2 regions of the Blautia segnis genome follow, and region 2 is predicted to be linked to the other one. Evidence: riboswitches for the same ligand, from Rfam matches in the RefSeq annotation. Region 2 holds a riboswitch; the other holds the start of a gene.

Region 1 (4,871 bases), on a different contig from region 2:
CCCGTCTGACAGAACGTATGTGGCGTACAGCTCTGGTAGTGTTGATTACTTCTGTTATTTATGAATATCCTTTGGGAGGGCGAAATCCCTGTTTTGCACTGATCGGTGCAGTGTACGGGGTGGGAAGCCAGTTTGAGGAGGGCTTCCACAATGGAATTAACCGGGTGATCGGAACTCTTGTAGGCGGTCTTCTGGTAATTCCCTTTCATAGGCTGTATACCAGTCAGCCTTTTGGAATACCTGACTGGATATGGCTTGTAACAGGGCTTTGTCTTGTACTCTGGTGCAATTTTGCACTGGGTGCAGATTCTGCAATTCAGCCTGGAATCGTCATTTATTTCGTTGTTATGTTTACAGTCGGAAAAGAAAGGGTTTTTCTATACACAATCGCAAGAACCGTACCATGAGGGAAAAAGAACGTGAAAACTTTGGTACGGATGATGATAAAAATTTCTCCGCTATCGTTTCAAAAATAAAAGATAAACACCTCTAACGTATTGATTAAAGGGTAAGATGAAAAAGGAAAGCAGTCGGCAGGTCACAACCCTATACAGGGCCTGGCGGCTGTTTTTTGTGTCCCGTAGAAGCGGCTTTCTTGTATAAGGGTATGTACGAAATTCGGATAAGGTGATATAGTAAGAAAAAGTATGTTTTCGAAAAAATTATGATGAATTTATCAGGGCGTGAAAAACACAAAGGGGGAACAGCATGGATATTTTAGTTGTGATCGATATGCAGAATGATTTTATAGACGGGGCGCTTGGCACGCCAGAGGCGGAAGCAATTGTGCCCAATGTGGTAGACAGAGTGAAGAATTTTAATGGACTTGTTCTGGCTACAAGGGATACACATGGCGGAGATTACCTGCAGACCCAGGAGGGCAGAAAGCTCCCGGTGGAGCATTGCATCCGGGGAACCTATGGCTGGGAAATCCGCGAGGAGATCGCGGAACTTCTGGAGTCCGGTCCCATTGACAAGCCTACTTTCGGCAGTGAAACTCTTGGAAAAGTTCTGAAGGAGTTCAATAAATCAGAAGCCATCGACAGCATTACACTGGTGGGACTTTGCACCGACATCTGCGTCATCTCCAATGCCATGCTGCTCAAAGCATTTCTTCCAGAGGTGCCGATTATTGTAGATTCCCTCTGCTGCGCAGGAGTAACCCCGGAAAGCCACGAGAGAGCACTGGAAGCCATGAAGGCCTGCCAGATCGAGGTAATTTAATTGGCGGATTGCGGACAGGAATAAAATTGGGTATACTTTTTTATAAATGACAGATGGAGGAGGTGTTTGTATGAAGAAAAGGTTTTGCACTACAGGAACATGTATTCCGGAAAAGAATTATATGGTAGATATCAGTGGCAGAATTGACCGGATTATCAGTGAATACATTGAAAACGGGCAGTATTTTACCATAAATCGTGCAAGACAATATGGAAAAACAACCACACTCTATTTGCTTGAAAAAAGATTAAGGGAGAATTATATTGTATTGAGTCTGAGCTTTGAATCTGCGGATGAATATTTTCAGTCACTTTCCAGTCTGGCAGAAGGTCTTATGCTGGATATAGGCGATTGTTTGAAAGAACAAAATGCGGATGAGAAAATAGTAGAAGAATGGTATCAGCCTATTTTGGAAAAATTTCCCTTGCGCTCGTTGGGAGCAAAGATCAGTTCCCTGTGTAAAGCGTGCGGTCAGCCAGTGATCCTTATGATCGATGAGGTGGACAAAAGCTCAGATAATCAGATCTTTTTATCATTTCTTGGGCTTCTTCGCGAAAAGTATCTTCGTATGCAGCAGGGAAAAGATCAGACTTTCCAGTCGGTTGTTTTGGCAGGCGTATATGATATAAAGACTTTGAAGGTGAAAATACATCCTGAAGAAGAGTCAAAATATAACAGTCCATGGAATATTGCAGTAGATTTTGATATAAGTATGGACTTTTCCATCCAGGATATTAGAGCTATGCTGCTGGAATATGAGAGTGATTTTAAAACTGGAATGGATATAGAGCAGGTAAGTGAATTTTTGTACAATTATACTTCCGGTTATCCATATCTGGTGTCACGGCTTTGTCAGCTAGTGGATGAAAGAGTTTCGGGAAGTGAGCTTTTTCCTACTAAGAAGGAAGGCTGGAGTAAGGATGGGCTTCTTACGGCGGTGAAGATGCTGTTGGGAGAAAAGAACACACTATTTGACGATATGGTGAAAAAGCTGTCAGATTATCCGAAATTGAAGGAAATGCTCCAAAGTATTTTGTTTGGCGGAGTAAGTTTCCCATTTAAGATTGAAAATCCATTAGTTAATCTGGGAGTGACTTTTGGATTTTTAAAAGATAGGAATGGGCTTACTGCAGTATCCAATCGAATTTTTGAAACACAATTATATGATTTGTTTTTGGCGGAAATGGCGATTAACAGTGAATTGTATAAGGATGCCGGGATAGAACGTAATCGATTTATTGTGTCCGGAATGCTTCAGATGGATCTGGTGATGGAAAAATTTTGTGAGCATTATGAAGAAATATATGCAGAAAACGATCAAAAATTTATAGAGGAAAATGGAAGAAAACTTTTCTTACTTTATTTAAAACCTATTATAAATGGAACGGGAAATTATTATATTGAGGCCAGAACCAGGGATAGCAGAAGGACGGATGTAATCGTTGATTATAAGGGAAAACGCTTTATAATTGAATTGAAAATCTGGAGGGGAAACGAATATAATACCCGTGGAGAGCAGCAGCTTTTTGAATATTTGGAATTTTATAAGATGGAAAAAGGATATTTGCTGAGCTTTAATTTTAATAAGTCTAAAAAGACCGGAATCCGGGAAATCAGTTATGAGGGGAAACGAATTTTGGAAGTGGTTGTTTAGTAAAATAATCGCGGATTCTGCCAATTTCATTGACAAATGCAAAATATTATATTAAACTCAGTTTGCATGATTTTAGTATAAAAATTTAATAAAGAAACCATTTTGGTGCCTGCCACGTTTTTGTAAAACGCGGCGGAGTAAACGGGAAACAGGTGAGAATCCTGTGCTATGCCGTAGCTGTAACAGTCGAGTATGCTTTTATATCCACTGAGTAATCGGGAAGGGAAAGCAGTATGATGACGCTGGAGCCAGAATACCGGCCGGAATGAAGAACTTTTGCTGCGAGTCACAGTATAGAGGTTGCGTGTAATAGAAATATTATGCCGTTAAGCCGCTGTGTCTTCAGCGGCTTTTATTATTGAAAAAACAGAGAGGACAAAGGTAAATGGCTGAATTACTGAAGGATATTCAGACATACTGGGACATGAGAGCTGGCGGATTTTCTGATGCCAGTATGGAAGAGCGAAAGACAGAACCGGGAAAGCACTGGGAAAATATTTTCCGCAATTCTCTGGAAGAAGGGTGCACGGTACTGGACGATGGCTGCGGTGCCGGATTTTTTACCACCTTGTTAGCGTCTATGGGATATCAGGTAACTGCCGTGGACTACAGCCCCAAAATGCTGGAAGAAGTCAGAAAAAATCTGGATGCGGAAAATCTGAAGGCGGATCTTAAGCAGATGGATGTACAGAATCTGGAATTTCCGGACAACAGCTTCGATGCAGTGGTGTCAAGAAATGTATTCTGGAATCTGGAGCATGCGGATAAAGCCTATGAGGAAGTAAGCCGGGTTCTGAAAAAAGGCGGAATTCTGATTCTGGAAGATGGAAATTACTACCGCCATTATTTCAGCGAGAAATATGAAAAGATGTACCAGGAATTTCAGAAGCTGTACGGTGACGAAGAGGATCAGGGCTGTCACGCACGCCATAACAAAGAAAATGTAGATTTCCATATTATGGAAGAAATTGCGAAAAAACTGCCCATGAGCCAGGTTGACCGCCCGGCATGGGATTTTGGTAAACTGGTAGACCTGGGATTTCGCAAAATACAGGTAGAAGTTTCTGGCAGTCCGCTGCCAATGAGCTTTTGCATTGTAGCACAGAAAGGCTGAAAAAGTGAAAAAAGAAATTTGTAAGCGACTAGTTTCACTTGTAATTATCCTGTTTGGACTTTCCATTATGACCTTTGGACTTACATATATTCTGCCATCCAATCCGGCAGAGCAGCTGGCGGAATCCATGGGTGCTGGTCATGACAGAGAAGTAATTGCAAAGATTGAAGAAAAATATGGATTAAACAAATCCTTCGGCGAACAGTATATAAGCTGGCTGAAGGGAGCTTTACACGGTGATTTCGGAATGTCGGTAAAGTATGCACAGCCGGTCTCCCAGGTGCTTGGAAGAAAGCTTCCCAATACCATTAAGCTGGCAGTTGCTTCTTTTATTCTGATGCTTCTGATTTCTTTTCCGCTGGGAATTTTATCAGCAGTGTATAAGGATAAGGCAGCAGATTATATTATCCGGTTTATGTCCTTCCTTGGAATTTCACTGCCAAGCTTCTGGGGCGGTATGATGCTGATCTATCTGCTGGCAGTCAATCTGCACTGGCTTCCGGTTGGCGGATCAGATTCCTTCAAAAGCCTGATCATGCCAGCCATCACCTTATCATTAAGCATGAGCGCATATTATATAAGGCGAATCCGGGCGGTAATGGTAGAGCAGATGAACGAAGAATACATCAATGGCTGTCAGGCCAGAGGCGTGGGAAGATTCCGCACCATCTTTTTCCATGTGCTTCCCAACTCCTTGCTTACAGTAGTAACCATGCTGGGAATGTCCTTCGGCGGCCTGCTTGGAGGAACCATGATCGTGGAAACGGTTTTCAGCTGGAATGGAATTGGAAGTGCGGCTGTGGCTGCTATTTCCGGAAGAGATTATCAGCTGATCCAGGGATATGTTATGTGGATGGGATGCATTTACGTTCTGGTAAA
Region 2 (4,871 bases):
AGCATTCTGCAAAGGACAGCTCCATGGTGGACTGGTAAGTAAGTCCCGGAAGCTCTGGTGCTGTATGGTCAGAGGAAGTGTCCACGGAAGCATCCGTTTCAGCTACTTCCGTATTTTCTTCTGCCCATACAGGAGTTACTGCTGTAAAAGTCATCACAGCTGCTGCAAAAATGCCAAGAATCCGGTATTTCAGCTTTTTATCGTACATAGTTTTCTCCTGCGGTTTATGCCTCTTCATCTGTTTCAGTGAAAATTGCCTGGTATGCTTTTGTCCATTCTGCTTTTGCATCCTCATTCTCTTCGTCTGCAGAGCGGTCAATAATAAACGGAATCTTCAGGGTTGCATACTTCGCTGCCATATCCTTCAGTGTTTCCAGCTTTTCTTCTGTTTCTGTTTCTTCTGCAGGAAGGATATCGGATGGAAGGATGGCAAGATTGCACTGGCTCTTAACAAGCTCTTTATAGTCGGTGTCATCGTATTTGCCTGCGAAGGATACAGAGCCATCCTCTAATGCTGCAGTGAGGCTGTCAGAGGTTACCTCGTCTTTTTCCAGGCCAAGGCTGGTAATCTTGTCAGTAAGACCAAGCTCATCCAGGATGTTAAGCGCACCCTCAGATGCAACGTAAACGCTTTCAACCGGTTTTTGGATCAGGATTACGTCTTTATCAAGACCTGCAGGGATCACTGCGCCTTCCGGCACGATCAGGTATTTGATAACATTGCCTGTGTAAAGCTTCTCAGAAGCGGATGCATCTTTATCTTCTGCCGCTGCAGCTTCCTTAGAATCTGCAGTTTCCGGTTTTCTTGCAGTGTCTGCGGTCATGTCAACCTCAAACAGGGTGATGCCTTTTGCATAGTTATACAGTTTAAAATATTTTGCATGCTCAAGCTTGGTTTCATTCTTGTACTCAAGCCCTGTGATCTCCGGTGCACTTTCATCCAGCTTCTTGTTTCCTGTGGAAAGCATACTGTTCTCATCTGCCGGATTTTCCTTGTCTGTTTTTTTCGGATCGCTTGCACCCTTTAATGCAGCATAAATGGTGTAAGTAATCTCATGAGCCTGAGACATTCTGGTGGTCATACCGATGATGGTATTGTTCTGGTTTAATGCAATCGGAATGGTGAAGGTGGAGGTACCGCCTCCGCAGGATCCGTAATAGGTGTTGCCGTTTGCCTTTACATATCCGTAATATTCACTGCTGAATACAATTGTTGCATAGGCTTTTCCGCCGGTTACAGTAATCTTATTACAGGAAATACTTACCTTACCGGTACCGCCGGACCAGGAGAAGCTGTCTGGTGTGTAGGTTCCGTCTGCCAGTGTGGTGGAGCTGTTTACAGAGGAGGTTCCTCCGCTAAGATCAGAGTCATATTTGGACTCCTTATCCGGTTCCGGATTTGGTGTTGGTGTAGCGGTAACAGCTGCTGTTGGAGTTGGTGTAGGAGTACCTGTCAGTTCAACGGATGGTGTCGCAGTCGGTGCCGGAGTTGTGTCTGGTTTCTGAGTGTCATCCTTGATATCACCGATCTTATTTAAGGTAGCTGACTCAAAGGTCAGGGTTCTGTCATACCAGGTCTGTCTTTTGTGAGAAAATGCAGCAATTGAAAGTCCCTGATCAAGAGATTCCACCGGAATTTCATAAGTATATTTACCATCAGCATTTACAGTGTATGGAATCCATTTGGAGGAATCTGCTTTTGCTGCCTGCTCACCGGTTCCTGCAAAGAGGTAATCATAGCCTGTGCCGCTTAAGGTAAGAACTGCTGTCATCTTTCCGTTTTTGGAGGTAAGGGTACAGCCTACTACTCGGAACATGGAGGAGCTGGAAGTTACATCCACATTGTAGATTCCGTTCTCACATGCACCGGATGGAACCTTAGTTGGCTCCGGTGTAGATGTTGGAGCCGGAGTTTCGCTTGGAGCCGGGGTCTCACTTGGCTGCGGAGCCTCGCTTGGACTCGGAGCTTCACTTGGCTGCGGGGTCTGTGTTGGCACCGGAGTTACCTCTGGCTGCTCACCGTATCCGGGAACTGCCGGGATTGTAATGGTAAGGATTCCTTTTTCATACCAGTGCTGGCTCTTCTTGGAATGAGGTACTACAGAAACAGTCTGTGTCTCCTTGCTTGCAGGAACTTCGAAAGTGTATGTATAGCCGCCTGCTGCATTCTCTACGCCGTGGACAGCTTTTGTCTCTTTATCTGCATCGCTGGAACTTCCGAAGTAAATCATGTCATAGTTCTGCTTCTCTGTGGAAAGGGTTACGATGTATTTGTCGCCCTCTAATTTTACAGTAGAACCAGTGATCACGAACATGGCAAATTCGTTGCCGTCTTCTTTTACCAGCTTGATGCCAGCGTCCTTGATCTCGTTGTCAGAGGCTGCCGGAGTCTCGGTTGGAATTGGTGTGGCGGTAGGCTCTGGAGTTGCGGTAGGCTCCGGAGTTGCGGTTGGTTCTGGTGTGGCAGTTGGTTCCGGGGCTTTCATTCCTGGAACGTTTAGCTTCAGATCCTGGGTCGTATACCATGCATTATTTTTTACAGAATGGGGAACCAGATAAATGGTCTGAGCTTCTGCCTTTGCATCAATTTCGAAAACGAAGGTATATCCGGTTTCTGTTTCTGTTCCTGCGATTGCATTGGCATCCATCACAGATGCAGCATCTTCTTTATGTCCAAGGTAAATCTTATTGTAGTTCTTTCCGTTAGAAGTCAGGGTTATTTTAATTTTATCACCCTTTAATTCTGCAGAGGAGCTTGCAATTTTGAACATTTTGTAAGCAGTATCATCTGCTTTATCAATGGTCATGTTTGAGCCGTCTTCTTTTAAATCCTCTGGCATGGTATAAGTGGCAATCCCATTGCCGGAAGCTTCTTCTGCAGCCGGAGCTTCTGTTACAGCTGCGTCTTCTGCTGGCTGAGCAGCAGTCTCTTCTTTGGCATCCTCTGTCTGTGCTGGCGCTTCTGTAACAGAAACCTCAGCAGTTTCTGTCTGCTCCGGAGTCTCTGTAGGTGCCGTGGTCTCTTCCGGAGCAGTTGTTTCTGCCTTCTCTTCCTGTGCAGGAGCAGTCTCCTCTTTCGGAGCTTCTGTCACAACAGCTTCTTCCGCCGGAGTTACCGTAACCTGTACGCCTGTACTCTCACTTTCTGCCTGTGTAAGGGCAGCCGGAGTGACGGTCATTGCCACAGAAAGAAACAGTGCCAGAAAGCGTTTTGAATTTCTTTTCATTTTTCTCCCTCGATTCTTTTATGGTTATCTTCTGGTATTGTTGCCTGAATAAATCAAAGACTGCCTCAGAGTATTCGGAAAATTCCAGAAAACTCTTCTAATGCAAAAAAATGCCCGCTCCCATAAGGGAACAGGCACCAGAAATCAATATATCCCATAGTCGAAATATATGCTACATGAGAATGAAGTGCTTTCCTCGGAAGCTTTCATTAACGAATTCAGCAGGTTTCCTGACTTACAGATCAATACGAAATCCAGCCTTCTCAGCAACGCATTGCCAATGGCATCTTCGGATTTCATTCCCTGTTTACAGTGACCGGATCGCTCAGGATTTGCACCTGATTCCCTCTTAGCCAGCAGATTCTTTTTTCTGCAAAGGCACTGAAAACGGATTTATTCAATTCATTTCATTATAGCAGACTATTATACTGAAATCAATAGGCTGCCAAGGCACTTTCTACCTGACAGCCTACAATTTGTTACTGTTCACTCCGTGCCCAGTAACTACAATTTAACATATATTTTAAATTATTGTGCGGGAAATACGCAACATCGCTTTACTGTTTATACTGACTATACCCAACCTCTTCTGTGCGGAGCAGGTTTCCCGCCTCATCATACACGCTGCGGTAGGTTTTGCAGGTGTTGGGATCGGAGTGTTCGGTGGTGATCTCTACAGTATTGTTGTTCTCCTTTGTACCGTAAATGGATACGGTCACAGACTCTTCTGCTTCGTCATAGACTGCGGAAATCTTAATGGGATAAGAGGTATTGTTCTGGAAGCGGAAATCCTGGCTTCCGTAAACAACTGCTGCATCCAGTCCGTCATCCACATAGTCAATACGCGCTGCATGGTTATGGCGTTCTACGATGGAAAGATCCGCCTGCAGGCACGCCATAAACAAGGTGGTGGACACCTGGCAGATTCCGCCGCCGATATCCTGGGCGTGCTCGCCGCCTACGATTACCGTCGCTTCCTTATAGCCCCGCTCTTCTGTTCTGGGACCTAAGGTATCATTGTAGGAAAAAGTCTGTCCCGGCTGCAGTTCCACCCCATCGCATGCTTCTACTGCAAGCTTCAGATTGGTGATCCGGTTCTTGGTACCGCCGCCGTAAGTGGTATAGGTTCCAAGGAGGTTCAGATAAGGCAGAGCCTCAATTTCCTCCGTGGAAACCTCTGGCAGAGTGATTTCAAGCGGAATGGTGATTACCAGTCCCTCTCTTGCCCGGTCAAGCCGGTTCTGTGCGGCTTCCACATCAAAGGAAATGCCCGTCACAGCAGGAATGATCTCGTTGTTTTCTCCGAGAGAAGCATCTGTGGCCTCTGTATGTACCTGCTCATAATAAGCTTCCATGTCAAAAGCTTCCGGCAGAGTTTCCATAGTCGGACATTCAATCACGGTCTCGTAATCTTCCCGGGAAATGGCACTTAGAATCTCTTTTTTCAGAGCGTCCAGATCCGGTCCAATTCCGGTAACGCCTTTCGTAATCACAAGACTGGTATCTGTGAGCTCACAGGAGGTCTGAATGGTAGTAGAACCGTTCTGAATCCCGGCTGTATTCAGCACCTCATCTAGGTCATCCTGATTGCGTATAGTAGGAAGAAGGGTCAGCTCCTCCTTCGTCTTGCTGTTCATAAGCTGG

The links. A riboswitch is a leader RNA that binds a small molecule or an ion and turns the genes downstream of it on or off. The one in region 2 is predicted to bind cobalamin.
Region 1: it holds a riboswitch for cobalamin, as region 2 does, so the genes downstream of both, H8S54_RS03745 (class I SAM-dependent methyltransferase) here and H8S54_RS08530 (hypothetical protein) in region 2, are expected to answer to the same signal.

The regions. Positions count from the first base shown of each region.
Region 1 covers NZ_JACOOT010000009.1:71,776-76,646, reverse strand. Annotated here, with positions in the region: gene H8S54_RS03760 (aromatic acid exporter family protein) at 1-407, shown strand, start outside; gene H8S54_RS03755 (cysteine hydrolase family protein) at 709-1,224, shown strand; gene H8S54_RS03750 (AAA-like domain-containing protein) at 1,295-2,878, shown strand; cobalamin riboswitch at 2,965-3,157, shown strand; gene H8S54_RS03745 (class I SAM-dependent methyltransferase) at 3,264-3,992, shown strand; gene nikB (nickel ABC transporter permease) at 3,997-4,871, shown strand, end outside.
Region 2 covers NZ_JACOOT010000019.1:73,162-78,032, forward strand. Annotated here, with positions in the region: gene H8S54_RS08525 (ABC transporter substrate-binding protein) at 1-208, opposite strand, end outside; gene H8S54_RS08530 (hypothetical protein) at 225-3,227, opposite strand; cobalamin riboswitch at 3,431-3,628, opposite strand; gene H8S54_RS08535 (VanW family protein) at 3,785-4,871, opposite strand, start outside.